Regions from separate parts of the Exiguobacterium sp. s183 genome, predicted to be linked through region 2. Evidence: predicted binding sites of a transcription regulator. Region 2 holds the regulator's gene; the other holds the start of a gene.
What was found. The regulator LexA, encoded in region 2, represses DNA repair genes until DNA is damaged. The targets are predictions, from matches to a motif close to CGAACATATGTTCG.
Positions count from the first base shown of each region.

Region 1: uvrB (excinuclease ABC subunit UvrB) is a predicted target of LexA. The motif match lies at 3,972-3,985, and genes of this name have one in related genera.

Region 1 is NZ_JACSKN010000006.1:80,800-88,702, reverse strand. It holds gene KNP62_RS13340 (S41 family peptidase) at 1-82, shown strand, start outside; gene KNP62_RS13335 (PDZ domain-containing protein) at 126-1,265, shown strand; gene glpK (glycerol kinase GlpK) at 1,331-2,848, opposite strand; gene KNP62_RS13325 (MIP/aquaporin family protein) at 2,877-3,584, opposite strand; gene uvrB (excinuclease ABC subunit UvrB) at 4,037-6,007, shown strand; gene uvrA (excinuclease ABC subunit UvrA) at 6,008-7,903, shown strand, end outside.
Region 2 is NZ_JACSKN010000001.1:375,827-383,729, reverse strand. It holds gene KNP62_RS01985 (ABC transporter transmembrane domain-containing protein) at 1-1,422, opposite strand, end outside; gene KNP62_RS01980 (YneF family protein) at 1,547-1,780, opposite strand; gene tkt (transketolase) at 1,906-3,897, opposite strand; gene KNP62_RS01970 (DUF896 domain-containing protein) at 4,097-4,330, opposite strand; gene KNP62_RS01965 (YneB family resolvase-like protein) at 4,391-5,035, opposite strand; gene KNP62_RS01960 (hypothetical protein) at 5,107-5,346, opposite strand; gene lexA (transcriptional repressor LexA) at 5,551-6,171, shown strand; gene KNP62_RS01950 (metal-binding protein) at 6,171-6,611, shown strand; gene KNP62_RS01945 (AraC family transcriptional regulator) at 6,810-7,685, shown strand; gene glnA (type I glutamate--ammonia ligase) at 7,795-7,903, opposite strand, start outside.

The sequences.
Region 1 (7,903 bases), on a different contig from region 2:
CGAATCGAAATTGCTCGAGGCGATTCAAGATGAGGCGAACGATGCCCAATTGAACCGGGCGCTCGAAGAAGCCGCAAAATAACGTTGAATGAAAGAAAGGGTTGGACCGCGTGGAAGTTGTACGAATGAGTGTTACGGCTTTATTGACGTTGTTAGGTAGTCCGCTGTTTTGGGTGACACTCGTCGCCCTTACATACATATCGATGACACGAGTCAAACGAGAACGAGCCATGTTTCGTTCGAGACGACGCTCGCCGAAGTCGGAATGGAAGCATTTCATCTGGCCGAGTCTTCTTCTAGCGGTCCTCTCATCGGCCGCGACGATTCTACTTGAGACGACCATCACGTTTGAATGGGCCGTCTCGTTCACGGTGCTCTATACGCTCGTGGTGTTGACGATGCATCCGCGATTCTTCAATCCGGTGCTTCCGCTCCTTGTCTTGTTCGCGGTCGTCATGTTGCGAGATGTCGTCTCTTACGGGGCGCTCAGTGATTGGGTGAGAGAGCTCGCTCGGGTCGATTGGACGGTCTACGCGCTCACGTTCGGACTCGTCACACTCGCGGAAGCGATTCTCTTGCGCTGGAACGGACCCAAAGAGACGTCGCCGACGCTGATCTTATCGAAACGTGGTCAGTTCATCGGGGGGCATGTCGTCAAACGCATTTGGTTTTTCCCGCTCGTCGTCTTCTTGCCACCGACGTTCGGCCTCGACTGGCCCATGGTGCCGATCATTCTTCCGATTCCGATCGGGGTCAGTTTACTGTCGACCGGTGCCTTACCGGGGACGCTTCTCGCACGATTGAGCAACTATCGCGGGGTACTCGCCTTGATCGCTCTCGGTCTATTCGGTCTCTCGTATGTATGGGAGATCCCGTATGTCGACTATGCGCTGTTCGCCTTGTTCGTTCTTTATGAACTTGGGCTTCAGTGGATCAAACGAGAGAATCGCGGTACGACACCTGTCTTCATCAATGGAAATCGTGGGGCGGTCATCGTGGACACGCTTCCGAATTCACCAGGAGAGGCGATGCAGCTTATCCCAGGTGAATCCATCTATAAAGTGAATGGGACGATCATCACGGGAGGGCACAGTTTTTATGAGGCGCTCCAGCAACATAAACCGTACATCAAGCTCGAGGTGTTGAATCTGAACGGAGATATCCGTTTCGTTCAACGGGCGATGTATGAGACCGATCCACACGAACTCGGTATCTTGTTCGTCGGGGAGCCGACGAGCCCACGTGTCCGACTTCGTAAATTGTAAGAGTATCCATACGGGTACTCTTTTTTTGCATACAAAAAGGGCACCCATGAGGATGCCCTTGCCACTTATACGTCAAGTTTTGATGGTTTGAATGCCATCGTTGCTTCGACAGCGTGTTGCCAACCTTTGTACAGTGCTTCGCGATGAGACTCGTCCATGTTTGGCTCGAACTTCTTGTCGAGTTTCCACTGGTCTTTGATTTCTGCTTGGTCTTTCCAGAAACCAACGGCGAGACCTGCCAAGTAGGCGGCACCGAGTGCAGTCGTTTCACTTACTTCAGGACGTTCGACCGGTACATCGAGGATGTCCGATTGGAACTGCATGAGGAAGTTGTTGCTGACGGCTCCACCATCGACGCGGAGTGTCTTCAAGTTGATGCCTGAATCGTTCTCCATTGACGTGAGGACATCACGTGTCTGATAAGCGAGTGATTCGATCGTCGCACGGACCAATTGTTCTTTCTCCGTTCCGCGTGTGAGACCGAAGATGGCACCACGTACGTCAGAGTTCCAATATGGTGCACCGAGACCAACGAAGGCAGGTACGACATAGACGCCCTCTGTCGATTCGATTCGCGTCGCATACTGTTCCGAGTCTTTCGCGGATTTCAACATCCGCAATCCGTCACGGAGCCACTGAATTGCCGAACCGGCGACGAAGATTGAACCTTCGAGCGCGTATTCGACTTTTCCGTTATAGCCCCACGCGATTGTCGTCAATAGACCGTGATCCGATTTGACGGCTTCTTCACCCGTGTTCATGAGCATGAAGCAACCCGTTCCGTACGTGTTCTTTCCTTCACCTTTTTCGAAGCACGTCTGACCGAACAAGGCAGCCTGTTGGTCACCTGCGGCTCCGGCAATCGGTACTTCAAATCCGAAGAAGTGATACGGGATCGTATTCGCATAGACTTCACTCGAAGGCTTGACTTCAGGAAGCATCGATTTCGGTACCGTCAAGATGTCGAGTAACTCGTCATCCCACTTCTGTTCGTAAATGTTATACATGAGTGTACGTGATGCGTTCGAATAATCTGTCACGTGGGCTTTACCACCTGAGAGTTTCCAGATGAGCCATGTGTCGATTGTTCCGAAGAGAAGTTCACCGTTCTCGGCTTTCTCACGAGCGCCTTCGACGTTATCCAAAATCCATTTGACTTTCGTACCTGAGAAGTAGGCGTCGATGAGAAGACCCGTTTTGTCACGAACCATGTCCGAGTGACCTGCCGCTTTTAGCTCTTCACAGATATCAGCCGTTTGACGTGATTGCCAAACAACCGCGTTATAAACAGGACGTCCTGTTTCTTTCTCCCAAACGACCGCAGTCTCACGTTGGTTCGTGATCCCGATTCCTGCGATTTCATTCGGGTCGATATCCGCCGAACCGAACGCTTCCGCCATAACGGCGAGGACAGAACCCCAGATCTCATTGGCGTTATGCTCAACCCAGCCTGGTTTTGGGAAGTATTGTTTGAATTCGCGCTGTGCGACTGTGACGATTTTTCCATCATGATCAAAAATGATTGCCCGTGAACTTGTCGTTCCTTGGTCCAATGCTAAAATATAACGTTTTTCTTTCGCCATATGTGATTTCCTCCTTCAAAATTATGTGTTAAGGGACGAGAATGCCGTAAACGAGTGCGGCGATGACAGCACCGATAATCGGACCGACAACTGGAATCCATGAATAGCCCCAGTCTGAAGATCCTTTTCCTTTAATCGGAAGAATGGCGTGCGCGATACGTGGCCCAAGGTCACGTGCCGGGTTGATCGCATATCCCGTCGTACCACCGAGCGAGAGACCGATTGAGACGATCAAGAAACCAACGATGAGCGGATTGAGTCCATCTGCGAATGTGTTTGCCCCGAATGACAACAACGCGAACAAGAGGACGAATGTTCCGATAATCTCACCAATCAAGTTGTACGGTGTGCTTCGGATACCTGGTGCAGTAGAGAACGTTGCGAGTTTCAAGCCTGGATCGTCCGTCGCATCGTAATGCGGCTTGTAGTGGACATATACCAAACATGCCCCGATGAACGCTCCGATAAACTGAGCAAGGATGTAGAGTGGGACATCGGCCCATGGGAATTCGCCTGCTGTCGCGAGACCAATCGTGACGGCAGGGTTGATGTGTGCGCCTCCGTAAATACCGGCTGCGTAGACCCCGACCATAACGGCAAGACCCCAACCCATGGTGATAACAATCCAGCCAGAGTTTTCCGCTTTGGAATGGCGGAGGACGACGCCGGCGACGACACCGTTACCGAGCAGAATCAATAGCATCGTACCGATAATTTCACTTACAAATGCTGACATGTGATACTCCCCTTTCTCCCTTATGCAATTTGACTTACCACTTCATTATATGCCCAAAATGTAAGCGTTTTAAAACAGTGTTTTTCAAAAATCCTACTTTTTTCCTACAAATGTTCACATTTACACCTGTAAACTTCACATAAAGAGTCAGATGGAGAGCGAGAAGTATACGATTTTGACATCCTTTAAAAAAAATCACGGGAATTTCAATCGAATAGGAACAAGGTCCAGGATCCGACTTTTCGTGTTCTATGCTACAAAAACGATTGTGAAGCGTTTCTCGAAGGTTGAACACAACAAGATTTGATGTTTCTTTTGAGACAGTAAAGGAAAAAGAAATGATGATATATAAGAGAAAAGGCTTAAATCCGTATGCAAGCTAATAAGCGAATATTTGTTCGTGTCTATGGTATAATCAAGACACTATGAAATGAGAAGGTGAGGAGTATCTTATGGAATCGATTCCGTTTGCATTACAATCTGAATTTCAACCAGGAGGTGACCAGCCTGAAGCGATTCGACAACTTGTCGAAGGCGTCAATCGGGGTGACCGTTATCAGACACTCCTCGGGGCGACCGGAACAGGGAAGACGTTCACCGTCTCGAACGTCATCCAAGAAGTGAAGAAGCCGACACTCGTCCTGGCTCACAACAAGACGCTCGCTGGTCAATTGTATTCCGAGTTCAAAGAGTTCTTCCCGAACAACGCGGTCGAATATTTTGTCAGTTACTATGACTATTATCAACCAGAAGCGTACGTGCCTTCGACCGATACGTTCATCGAGAAGGATGCCTCTATCAACGATGAAATTGATAAGCTGCGTCACTCGGCGACGTCGGCTCTCTTCGAGCGGGATGACGTCATCATCGTTGCATCCGTTTCCTGTATATATGGTCTCGGTAACCCGGAAGAATATCGCAGTCTCGTATTGAGTCTCCGCGTCGGTAAAGAGATGGGTCGTGATGAGATGCTTCGTAAGCTCATCGACATTCAATATGAACGAAACGATATCGACTTCCAGCGTGGACGTTTCCGTGTACGTGGGGACGTCGTCGAAATCTTCCCGGCGTCACGTGACGAACACTGCATGCGCATCGAATTTTTCGGGGACGAGATTGACCGGATCCGTGAGATGGACCCGTTGACGGGTGAAATCATCGCGGACCGTGATCATGTCGCCATCTTCCCGGCATCCCACTTCGTCACGCGTGACGAGAAACTGCAAAAAGCAATCGTCAACATCGAAGCGGAACTCGAGGAGCAGCTCGAGAAGTTCCGTGAAGAAGGGAAGCTACTTGAGGCACAGCGTCTTGAGCAGCGAACGCATTACGATTTGGAGATGATGCGTGAAATGGGGTATTGTTCAGGCATCGAGAACTATTCGCGACACTTGAACTTGATGCCGGAGGGCTCGACCCCGTATACATTGATCGACTACTTCCCGGAAGACTTCCTCCTCGTCGCCGATGAGTCACACGTGACGCTCCCGCAAGTGCGCGGGATGTATAACGGGGACCAGGCGCGGAAACAAGTGCTCGTCGACCACGGGTTCCGTCTTCCTTCTGCGAAGGACAACCGTCCGCTCAAATTCGATGAGTTCGAGAAAAAATTGTCACAAGCGATCTTCATCTCGGCGACACCAGGTCCGTACGAGCTCGAACATACACCGAACATGATCGAGCAGATCATTCGTCCGACAGGGTTACTCGACCCGACCATCGAGATTCATCCGATCAAAGGACAAATCGACTACTTGATGGACCAGATTCGCGAACGCATCAAGCGAGACGAGCGCGTTCTCGTGACGACACTCACGAAGAAAATGGCAGAAGACTTGTCCGACTACTTGCGTGAAGCGGGAATCAAGGTCAACTATATGCACTCCGAGATCAAGACGCTCGAACGGATTGAGATCATCCGTGACCTTCGTCTCGGGAAATATGACGTGCTCGTCGGAATCAACTTGTTACGAGAAGGGCTCGACATTCCGGAAGTCAGTCTCGTGACGATTCTCGATGCCGATAAGGAAGGATTCCTCCGTTCCGACCGTTCGCTCATCCAGACGATTGGACGGGCGGCCCGTAATGCGAACGGACACGTCATCCTATTTGCGGACAAGATGACCGATTCGATGGCACGAGCCATCGAAGAGACGGATCGTCGTCGGACAATCCAACAAGCATATAATGAAGAACATGGCATTACGCCACAGACGATTCGAAAAGACGTCCGTGGTGTCATCCGAGCGACGGTCGAGGCCGAAGAAGAGGCACTCGAATCGCTCAGTACGATGAAGCCGGCCGAACGCGAGGCGGCGATTGCCAAACTAGAAGAAGAAATGAAGCAAGCGGCGCGCGATCTCCAGTTCGAGCGTGCGGCCGAATTGCGTGACTTAATCTTGGAGTTGAAGGTAGGGAATTAAATGGCTGAAAAGAAAAATGCGATTGTCATCAAAGGGGCACGCGTCAACAATTTAAAAAATATCGACATCGATATCCCACGTGACCAGCTCGTCGTCTTGACGGGCTTGTCCGGCTCCGGGAAGTCGTCGCTCGCGTTCGACACGATTTATGCGGAAGGGCAGCGACGCTACGTCGAGAGTTTATCTGCGTACGCTCGTCAGTTCCTCGGACAGATGGATAAGCCGGACGTCGATACGATTGAAGGCTTAAGTCCGGCCATCTCGATCGACCAGAAGACAACGAGCCGAAACCCGCGCTCGACCGTCGGAACGGTGACAGAGATTTACGACTATCTCCGACTCTTGTTCGCACGAATCGGGAAACCGGTCTGTCCGAACCACGGTATCGAGATCTCGAGTCAGACGATTTCGCAGATGGTCGACCAGGTGATGGAATTGCCGGAACGGACGCGACTTCAGATTTTGGCACCGATCGTGTCAGGTCGTAAAGGAACGCACGTCAAAGTGTTCGATTCGTTGAAGAAAGAAGGATTCGTCCGTGTCCGCGTGAACGGAGAGACCATCGAATTGACAGATGAGATCGAGCTCGACAAAAACAAGAAGCACTCGATCGAAGTCGTCGTCGACCGTCTTGTCGTCCGACCTGACGTCGAAGGGCGCCTTGCCGACTCTCTCGAGACGGCGTTACGCCTCGCCGACGGACGTGTCATCATCGACAAGATGGACGGGACCGAGCTTCTTTTCAGCGAACACCACGCTTGCCCGATTTGTGGATTCTCGATTGGAGAACTCGAGCCACGTATGTTCTCTTTCAACTCACCGTTCGGGGCTTGCCCGACGTGTGATGGTCTTGGGACGAAACTAGACGTCGACCCAGAACTCGTCATCCCTGATCCATCGAAGACGTTAAAAGAAGGGGCGGTCGCTGCATGGCAACCGACGAGTTCCCAGTACTATCCGCAACTGTTGGCGGCGATGTGCCAGCATTTCAACATCGACATGGACGTGCCGTTCGAACGTCTGTCAAAACGTGACCAGGACCTCGTCTTGAACGGTTCTTCGGAAGAGTCATTCCTCTTCCGTTATGAGAACGACTTCGGTCAGGTCCGGACGAACACAATCTTCTTTGAAGGGGTGCTCCGTAACATCGAGCGACGCTACCGGGAGACAACGTCCGACTACATCCGCGAACAGATGGAGATGTATATGGCGACCCACGCCTGCCCGACATGTCACGGCTATCGCTTGAAAGAAGAGTCACTCGCCGTCAAGATCACCGGCCAGCACGTCGGACAAGTGACGGAAAAGTCTGTCGTGAATGCACTCGCGTTCTTCGAAGGACTGAATGAACAGCTCAGTGAAAAAGATATCGCCATCGCCCGTCTTATCTTGCAGGAGATTCGAGAGCGACTCAGCTTCTTGAATAACGTCGGTCTCGACTATTTGACGCTGTCTCGTGCCGCGGGAACCCTCTCAGGTGGAGAAGCCCAGCGGATTCGACTTGCGACGCAAATCGGTTCACGTCTCACAGGTGTCTTGTACGTCCTCGATGAACCGTCGATCGGTCTTCACCAACGAGACAACGACCGTTTGATTGCCACGCTCAAACAGATGCGAGACATCGGCAACACGCTCATCGTCGTCGAGCATGATGAAGATACGATGATGGAAGCCGACTATTTGATCGATATCGGACCCGGTGCCGGGGAGCACGGTGGACAAGTCATCGCTGCCGGGACGCCGAAGCAACTGATGAAAAACAAGAACTCGCTCACGGGTCAATACCTTGCCGGGAAGAAGTTCATCCCGCTCCCGGCTGAACGGAAGATGCCGGACGAACGGTTCTTGAAGATCGTCAAGGCGGAAGAGAACAACTTGAAAGATGTCGACGTCTCG
Region 2 (7,903 bases):
ACCTGACAACGTCACACCGCGTTCCCCGACAAGCGTCGCGTATCCTTCCGGTAGCCGGATGATATCCTCATGCACCTCAGCGACTTTAGCCGCCTCGATAATCTCTTCCATGCTCGCATCGGGTCTTCCGAAAGCGATATTGTTCGCAATCGAATCGGAGAACAAGAAATGATCTTGTGGTACGACGGCAATTTTGTCCATCAATAACGATTTTTTCACTTGGCGAATATTGATGCCTCCGATTTTAATCTTTCCGTCTTTTACATCGTACTCACGGGTCAACAGACGGACAATCGTCGTCTTACCCGCACCTGTCCTCCCGACAATGCCGATCGTCTTTCCGCGCTCAATCCGAAAATGGACATCACGGAGTACAACGGTCTCGTCATAGGCGAAATGTTGCACATCGACTTCCACTTCTGAATGTGCAAGTGTCGTCGCTGCCATTCGGTCATCTTGAATCTCCGGTTTGACGGCGAGCATTCTTTCGATTCGATCATACGATGCCCGTCCACGCTCGACAATGTTGAATAGCCAACCGAACGCCAGCATCGGCCACGTCAACAGCGCCAAATAGGCTGTGAAGCTGACAATTTGTCCAATCGTCAATTCACCTTGTTCAATCAAGACGGCGCCATACCCGACCGAGAGGATGTAGGACAAGCCAACAATCCCAAAGATAGTCGGATCATATAACGCATCAATTTTGGCGACTCGTACGTTTTTTGCCATGACCTCACTCGATAAGTTCTCAAACGAGTCGACATCTCGGTTGACTTCCCCGGTCGACTTTAAGACACGAACTCCACTGACACTTTCTTGTACTTTGTCATTCAATTCTGAAAATGCCGCTTGGGCGACGCCAAATCGGCTATGTAACATCTTCCCATACCGAGTCGTCAGAGCGACCATGATTGGGAGCGGAAGCAAGGCAACGAGCGTCAGCTTCCAACTGATTGTTGTAATCATCGTAATGATGACGAACGTCCCCAGCGTCACGCTATCGACTAGTGTCAATATGCCCGCCCCTGCCGTCATCGATACGGCTTGTACATCATTCGTCGCGTGGGCCATCAGGTCGCCGACACGTGACTTCTTGTAAAATCGTTGATCGAGATCGGTAAAGTGCCGATACAGTTGGCTACGTAACATTCTTCCTAGTCGAATCGATGCACCAAAAATGAAATAGCGCCAAAAGAAGCGGGCAACATAATTTCCGATTCCAACTGCTGCGAGACCCCCTAGTAACATCCAAAGCGTATTTGACGAAAGTGAATCACGATTGATTTCGTCGACGATTCGGCCGATGATTCGCGGTGGAATCAATTCTAGCCCTGCCACAAATATGAGTAAGACGATGCCGAGTGCATACGTCCTCCACTCGAGACGTAAAAACCAAGATAATTGTTTAAATACACGAATATGAAACGCCCCCTTTGTCTTTATATGAAGATTATTCATTAATCGTAGCGAAAGTTTGTTCGATTGTCTAACAAAAAGAGGAAATAAAAAAGCACTTCGGTATCCGAAGTGCTTTCATGATTGATTATGATTTCTTTTCGTTTTTCATCTGCACGTTCATGGCGCGCATCACTTGGTTGACTTTCTTCTGTGATGGCTTTTGACCCATTTGCATCATCAACGTACGAATCATATCTTCATTGATTGGCGGGTTCTGTTCAAGGTAGTTCATCATGTATTTACGCGCGATAAAGAATCCGATCGCGATACCCCCGATGAGTGCTGCCACGACAAGAAGAATCCAGAATAATGTACTCAAGGCTTTACCTCCTCTACCATATGAAACATCGTTTTTTACTATACACTAAATTGACCAACTTCGCTAGTCGTCCAGAAAAAAAGTGACGACCAAACAAATGGTCGTCACGAGAATTTCGAATTCGATTAAAGCGATTTTACTGCATTGACGACGTTGTCGACTGACATGCCGTATTCTTTCATGAGGAGATCCCCAGGTGCAGATGCCCCGAACTTGTCGATTCCGAGTACTTTTCCACCGAATCCTACATATTTGTACCATCCAAGTGTCGCACCCGCTTCAAGTGAGACACGTTTCGTGATTGAAGATGGAAGAACAGACTCTTTATACTCAGCAGATTGTGCTTCAAAGAGTTCCCATGATGGCATCGATACGACTGCCGCATTCACGCCTTCAGACGCAAGCTGCTCACGCGCTTCAACGAGGACGTGTACTTCAGAACCCGTACCGAGCAAGAGGACGTCTGCATCTTTCGATTCACCTGCAACGACGTATGCTCCTTTTGCTGCCGTTTCAACCGATGTGCCTTCGAGCTCTGGCAACGCTTGACGTGTCAAGACGAGGAGTGAAGGTGTCGTTTTCGATGTTACCGCTTGTTTCCAAGCAGCGATTGTTTCTTTCCCGTCTGCCGGACGAAGAACAGAGAGGTTCGGCATCGCGCGGAAACTCATCAAATGTTCAACTGGCTCGTGTGTCGGGCCATCTTCACCAACTGCAATTGAGTCGTGTGTCAAGATGAACGTTGACGGAAGTCCCATGAGTGCAGCAAGACGAACTGCCGGGCGAAGGTAATCCGAGAAGACGAAGAATGTCGCACCGTATGGAAGGACGCCACCGTGAAGAGCCATTCCGTTTACAGCTGCTGCCATTGCGAACTCACGTACACCAAACCAGATGTTACGTCCAGCTGGATCTTCATCGAAGTCCACTGCACCTTTAATCATCGAGTTGTTTGAACCTGCAAGGTCAGCAGATCCACCGAAGAGAGTCGGTACTGCTTTTGCGATTGCGTTTAAGACTTCACCGCTCGTTTGACGTGTTGCTTTTTTCGAACCAATTTCGAATGTTGGCAACTCGCTGTCCCAACCTTCAGGAAGTTCGTTGTTCATCGCACGCTCGAACTGTGCACCGAGTTCCGGGTGCGCCGCTTTATATGCTTCTACGAGTTCGTTCCAGTTTGACTCATATTTCGCACCAGGCTCGACAACTTTCTCGTTGAACAAGTCGTATACTTCGTTTGGTACGTAGAATGACTCGCCTTCCCATTTATAGAACTGTTTCGTCAATTCGATTTCAGCATCTCCAAGTGGAGCGCCGTGCGACGCCGATTTACCTGATTTGTTCGGTGAACCGAATCCGATGACCGTTTTCACTTCGATCAATGTCGGTTTTGACGTCTCAGCTTTCGCCGCATCGATTGCTTTTGCGATTGAATCGATATCTGTTCCGTCTTCGACACGAATGACTTGCCATCCATACGCGTTGAAACGATCTTCTACGCTTTCAGAGAACGATTTGTGAAGATCGCCATCGAGTGAGATATCGTTTGAATCGTAAAGAACGACGAGTTTACCGAGCTTCAAGTGACCAGCGAGTGATGCTGCTTCTGCCGATACACCTTCCATTAAGTCTCCGTCTCCGCAAATCCCGAACGTATAGTGGTCAACGACGTTGAACTCGTCGCGGTTGTAAGTCGCTTCTAAGTGCTTCTCTGCCATGGCCATCCCGACAGCCATTGCAATCCCTTGTCCAAGCGGGCCCGTCGTCGCATCGACACCAGCCGTATGACGGTACTCTGGGTGACCAGGAGTCTTCGAGTCCATTTGACGGAATGATTTAAGGTCGTCCATCGACAAATCATACCCAGACAAGTGAAGGAGCGAATACAAGAGCATCGATCCATGACCTGCCGAAAGTACAAAACGGTCACGGTTGAACCAGTTTGGGTTTTTCGGGTTGTGACGCATTTTGTCTGTCCAAAGTGTAAACGCCATAGGTGCAGCACCCATTGGCATCCCTGGGTGACCAGAGTTCGCTTTTTGGACCGCATCAATTGAGAGCGTCCGGATCGAGTTAATCGCTAATAATTCTTTAGTAGTTGTTTCCACTAATTTCATCCTCTCTGTGTTAAGAAGGTTTTCTACCCGTCATATTTTATCACACTCATTCGTGTGTCACAACTAATTAATTAGTATAACACATTTAGTGAAATCGTTTCCTTCAATTGCCTTAAAAAAACCGCAATCCGTTCGTCTGATGACCGTTCGTGTATAACAAAAATGCACATCCTATACGAAATAGGATGTGCATTCAGCATCACTCGCCACGATAGCGTTTTTGATCTTCTTTCAATTTCTCTGGGGTGACGTCATTTCCATCTGGATCGACGACTTTCATCCCCATCATTTGTGATTTGAACGATTGACGGAACGCCTTCAAATATTCTTGACGCAAGTCTTGTTGTTCGTTCATTTCTTCTTGAGACAGTCCTTCTGTCTTCGCTTTGTTGGCGAGGAAATTGATTCGCTCCAATTGTCCTGGTGCTAACATCTGACTCGCCCCCTCTCTAGTGAATTTGTTCTTATACTTTACAAAATCAGAGAGGAAGAATCAAGTTTCAGCTACTGACTGGTGCTCGAGATACCGTCGATTGACGGTCGCTTTCGACACTTCATAACCGAATCCACGGAGGGTTGCCGCAATCTCAGCAAACGTCAACCCGCGCTCGCGCAGTTGGATAATCTCCTCAATCGGCACTTCGATTCGATGTCGCCCACCTTGATCATTGTTTTGAATATTGCGCTGTGGGTTGAATCCGTTGGCGACGGCGCGGCGCATCCCGCGAGAAATTTTAGCGTTGTGAATTTTACGTTGGTACTCTTCCACAACACTTACAATCTCTAAAACCATTTTTTCGGCATCGGAAACGACATAGTCCGACGTCGATTGCATCGTCAGCAACCGAACGTCATGCTTCATCAATGTATGCAAGATGGCAATCTTGGCATTTCCTCGTCCCAAGCGACTATCGTCCGTGACAAGTACGGCATCCAAATCAGACATCGACACATGGTCAAGTAAATCAAGGAGCCCCTGTCGATTCACTTCATATCCACTCTCTTGCTCCGTGATGATCTCTATGACTTCTGCCCCTAGTTGCGAAGCCAGACGCTGCAATTCATCGACTTGCCGACTGAGTGATGTCTCTTGGGTTGACTTGTTCGTCGATACCCGACAATAGATGACGACTCGCATCGCATCACTCCCTTTCATCGCATTCATTCCTTACGATACACAGTTCAAGAACGGTTCGCAATGATCAACATTCACTCAGCGGCATACCATTTTGTTTTTCGTTCATGATGCTCTTCTCGCTCTGCCATAATTTGTGCTTCGAGTGATTCCGCTTGGACATAAGCGACTTCTTCTTCAATCGTACGTTCCTCCATAGTGACGACTGGTTCGACTACTGCCGGTTCCCCTCGCATCTCCCCTGCCAAATAAAAAGCGAACATCCCGACCAAGAGCATCCCGACTAAAATGATTCCGTTAAGTGTATCTTTCATGATTGCATTGCCTCCTGTATAAGAATATATGTTCGTTAGAACGTTTGTTCGTTTATCTGTTCTCATCATAAAACAAGAACCCGTGTTCGGTCAACACAAAAAAAACGAACGAATGTTTGTACGCTCATGTGTTCTTGTGTTACACTAGACACATAAAGAATAGGATGCGTTTGCAGGTTATTCGATTACATCGAGGTGAACATAATGAAAAAAATGTCAGCGCGACAACAACAGATTCTTGATTTCATCAAAGACGAAGTTCGGGCAAAGGGATATCCGCCTTCTGTTCGTGAAATTGGAGAAGCCGTCGGCCTTGCTTCTAGTTCGACCGTACACGGTCACTTAGATCGTTTGGAAAAACGCGGGTTGATCCGTCGAGACAAGACGAAACCTCGCGCGATTGAAATTTTGACTGAAGATATGCCGGCAATGGAAGAGCAAGAGTCCGTCATGTACGTACCGGTCATCGGGAAAGTTACCGCCGGGACACCGATTACCGCCATCGAGAACGTGGAAGAACACTTCCCGCTCCCGGCACATATCGTCGGTTCAGATAATGTATATATGTTGTCCGTTTCCGGAGATTCGATGATCAACGCCGGAATTTTGGACGGGGACCGCGTGCTCGTTCGTCAGCAAAGCACCGCCGACAATGGAGAGATTGTCGTCGCTATGACCGATGAGGGCGAGGCGACTGTGAAACGGATTTATAAAGAAGCTTCAAAAGTCCGTCTTCAACCGGAAAACGATGAGTTGGAAGCAATGTATTTTGACAACGTCTCGATTTTAGGGAAGGTCATCGGTGTATACCGGACGATTCATTAATGGCTAGTGGCAAGACCCATACCCGAACGAATCTCGTGGCAACCGGCGCACTTGCGGTTGCCACGCCTTTTATTGACATCGATATCCCGTTCGCATTGATCATCGGTGCGATTATTGGTACACTCTGGCTCTCCCCGGACCTTGACTTAAAATCAGATGCCTATTACAGATGGGGTCCACTTAAATTCATGTGGCTCCCATATGTGAAGCTCATGCCGCACCGTTCGCTCTTTTCGCATTTACCTGTTTTGAGTGATCTGATTCGGATTGCGTACATCGGCTTCCCACTCATTCTGCTTTTGCCTTTCACAGCATATGAAACAGAAATCCGGTCGTGGGTGGACGTACACGGCATGTCGTTCTTTTTAGGACTTGTATTTGCAACGACCCTGCACACGACGCTTGACTATACATCGACATTCTTCAAGAAAGCATTCTGAACAATTTAAAGGACCACCTACCGATTTTTCGCGGAGGTGGTCTTTTTTTACAGACGAATTCGCAACACATTAGGGTATTCATAACATAATGTATTGAAGTATGCATTCATTTTTCCAATCCGATAATTCTTGTACTCAAATCATCAAGATACTCAGATGCCATTCCCTTATAGTCGAATTATGAAGGAGGTGATGATGTTGGTAGAAGCGCTAAATGAGTTAATGGAACATATCGAACAGCAATTGCCCGAAGAAATTTCAGATTCTGACATCACAAAAATCACCGGGCTCTCTGCCCACCATTTTAAAAGAGTGTTTTCGTATATGTCGGGAATGACATTGACTACTTACATCCGAAATCGCCGTCTATCGATTGCGAATGAGGAATTGATTCATGGTTCTAGCGTGACAGATGTTGCATTTCGATATGGCTACCATTCGATCGAAGGCTTCTCGAGAGCATTTCGAGAGTGGTCAGGATTCTTGCCTTCCGAAGTCATGAAGAATCATATTCAAAAGTCGTTTCCTCGCTTCACGTTTTATATCGATATCAAAGGAGGAACATCAATGGAATTCAAAATAGAAGAGAAAGACGCATTTCAAATCGTCGGTGTTTCAAAACGTGTCCCTGTTCAGTTCGAAGGGATAAATCAAGAAATTGTGGCATTAGCACAGTCTATAAGTGAACAACAGCGTATGCATATGCGTGAAATGGGAAATCTTTACCCGAACCATGTACTAAATGCATCGTTCAATTTCGATGATGGTCACTTAGAAGAAGAAGGATATTTGACCCATATGATCGGGTTCGCTACGACAAGAGAAGATGTATATGATGACCTAGAACAAATCTCAATTCCGAAAAGCTTGTGGGCTGTCTTCCCGAATTGCGGTCCGTTCCCACAAACGCTTCAAGAAACGATGGCTAAAACCTACGCAGAATGGTTACCATCTTCCGGATATGAACTTCAAGACTTACCAGGGATTTCATTTAGTAAAATTGAAATGGGTTATGAGAACGTCTATAGCGAAGTTTGGGTTCCAATCAAGTCAAAAGAGGATAAACAAACATAACAATAACGAAATCAATTGAGCGACCCTACACTTAATATTGCAAATAAAGAGCACGGAATGATCTTCAGCTGAAAGTCATTCCGTGCTCTTTTTTTGCATATCTCTTCTATTAGTAGAGCGTCATGTACTGATCGCGTTCCCACTCTGTTACTTGCATACGGAACATATCCCACTCGATTTCTTTCAATTCGAGGAAGTGTTCGCCGATGTGCTCACCG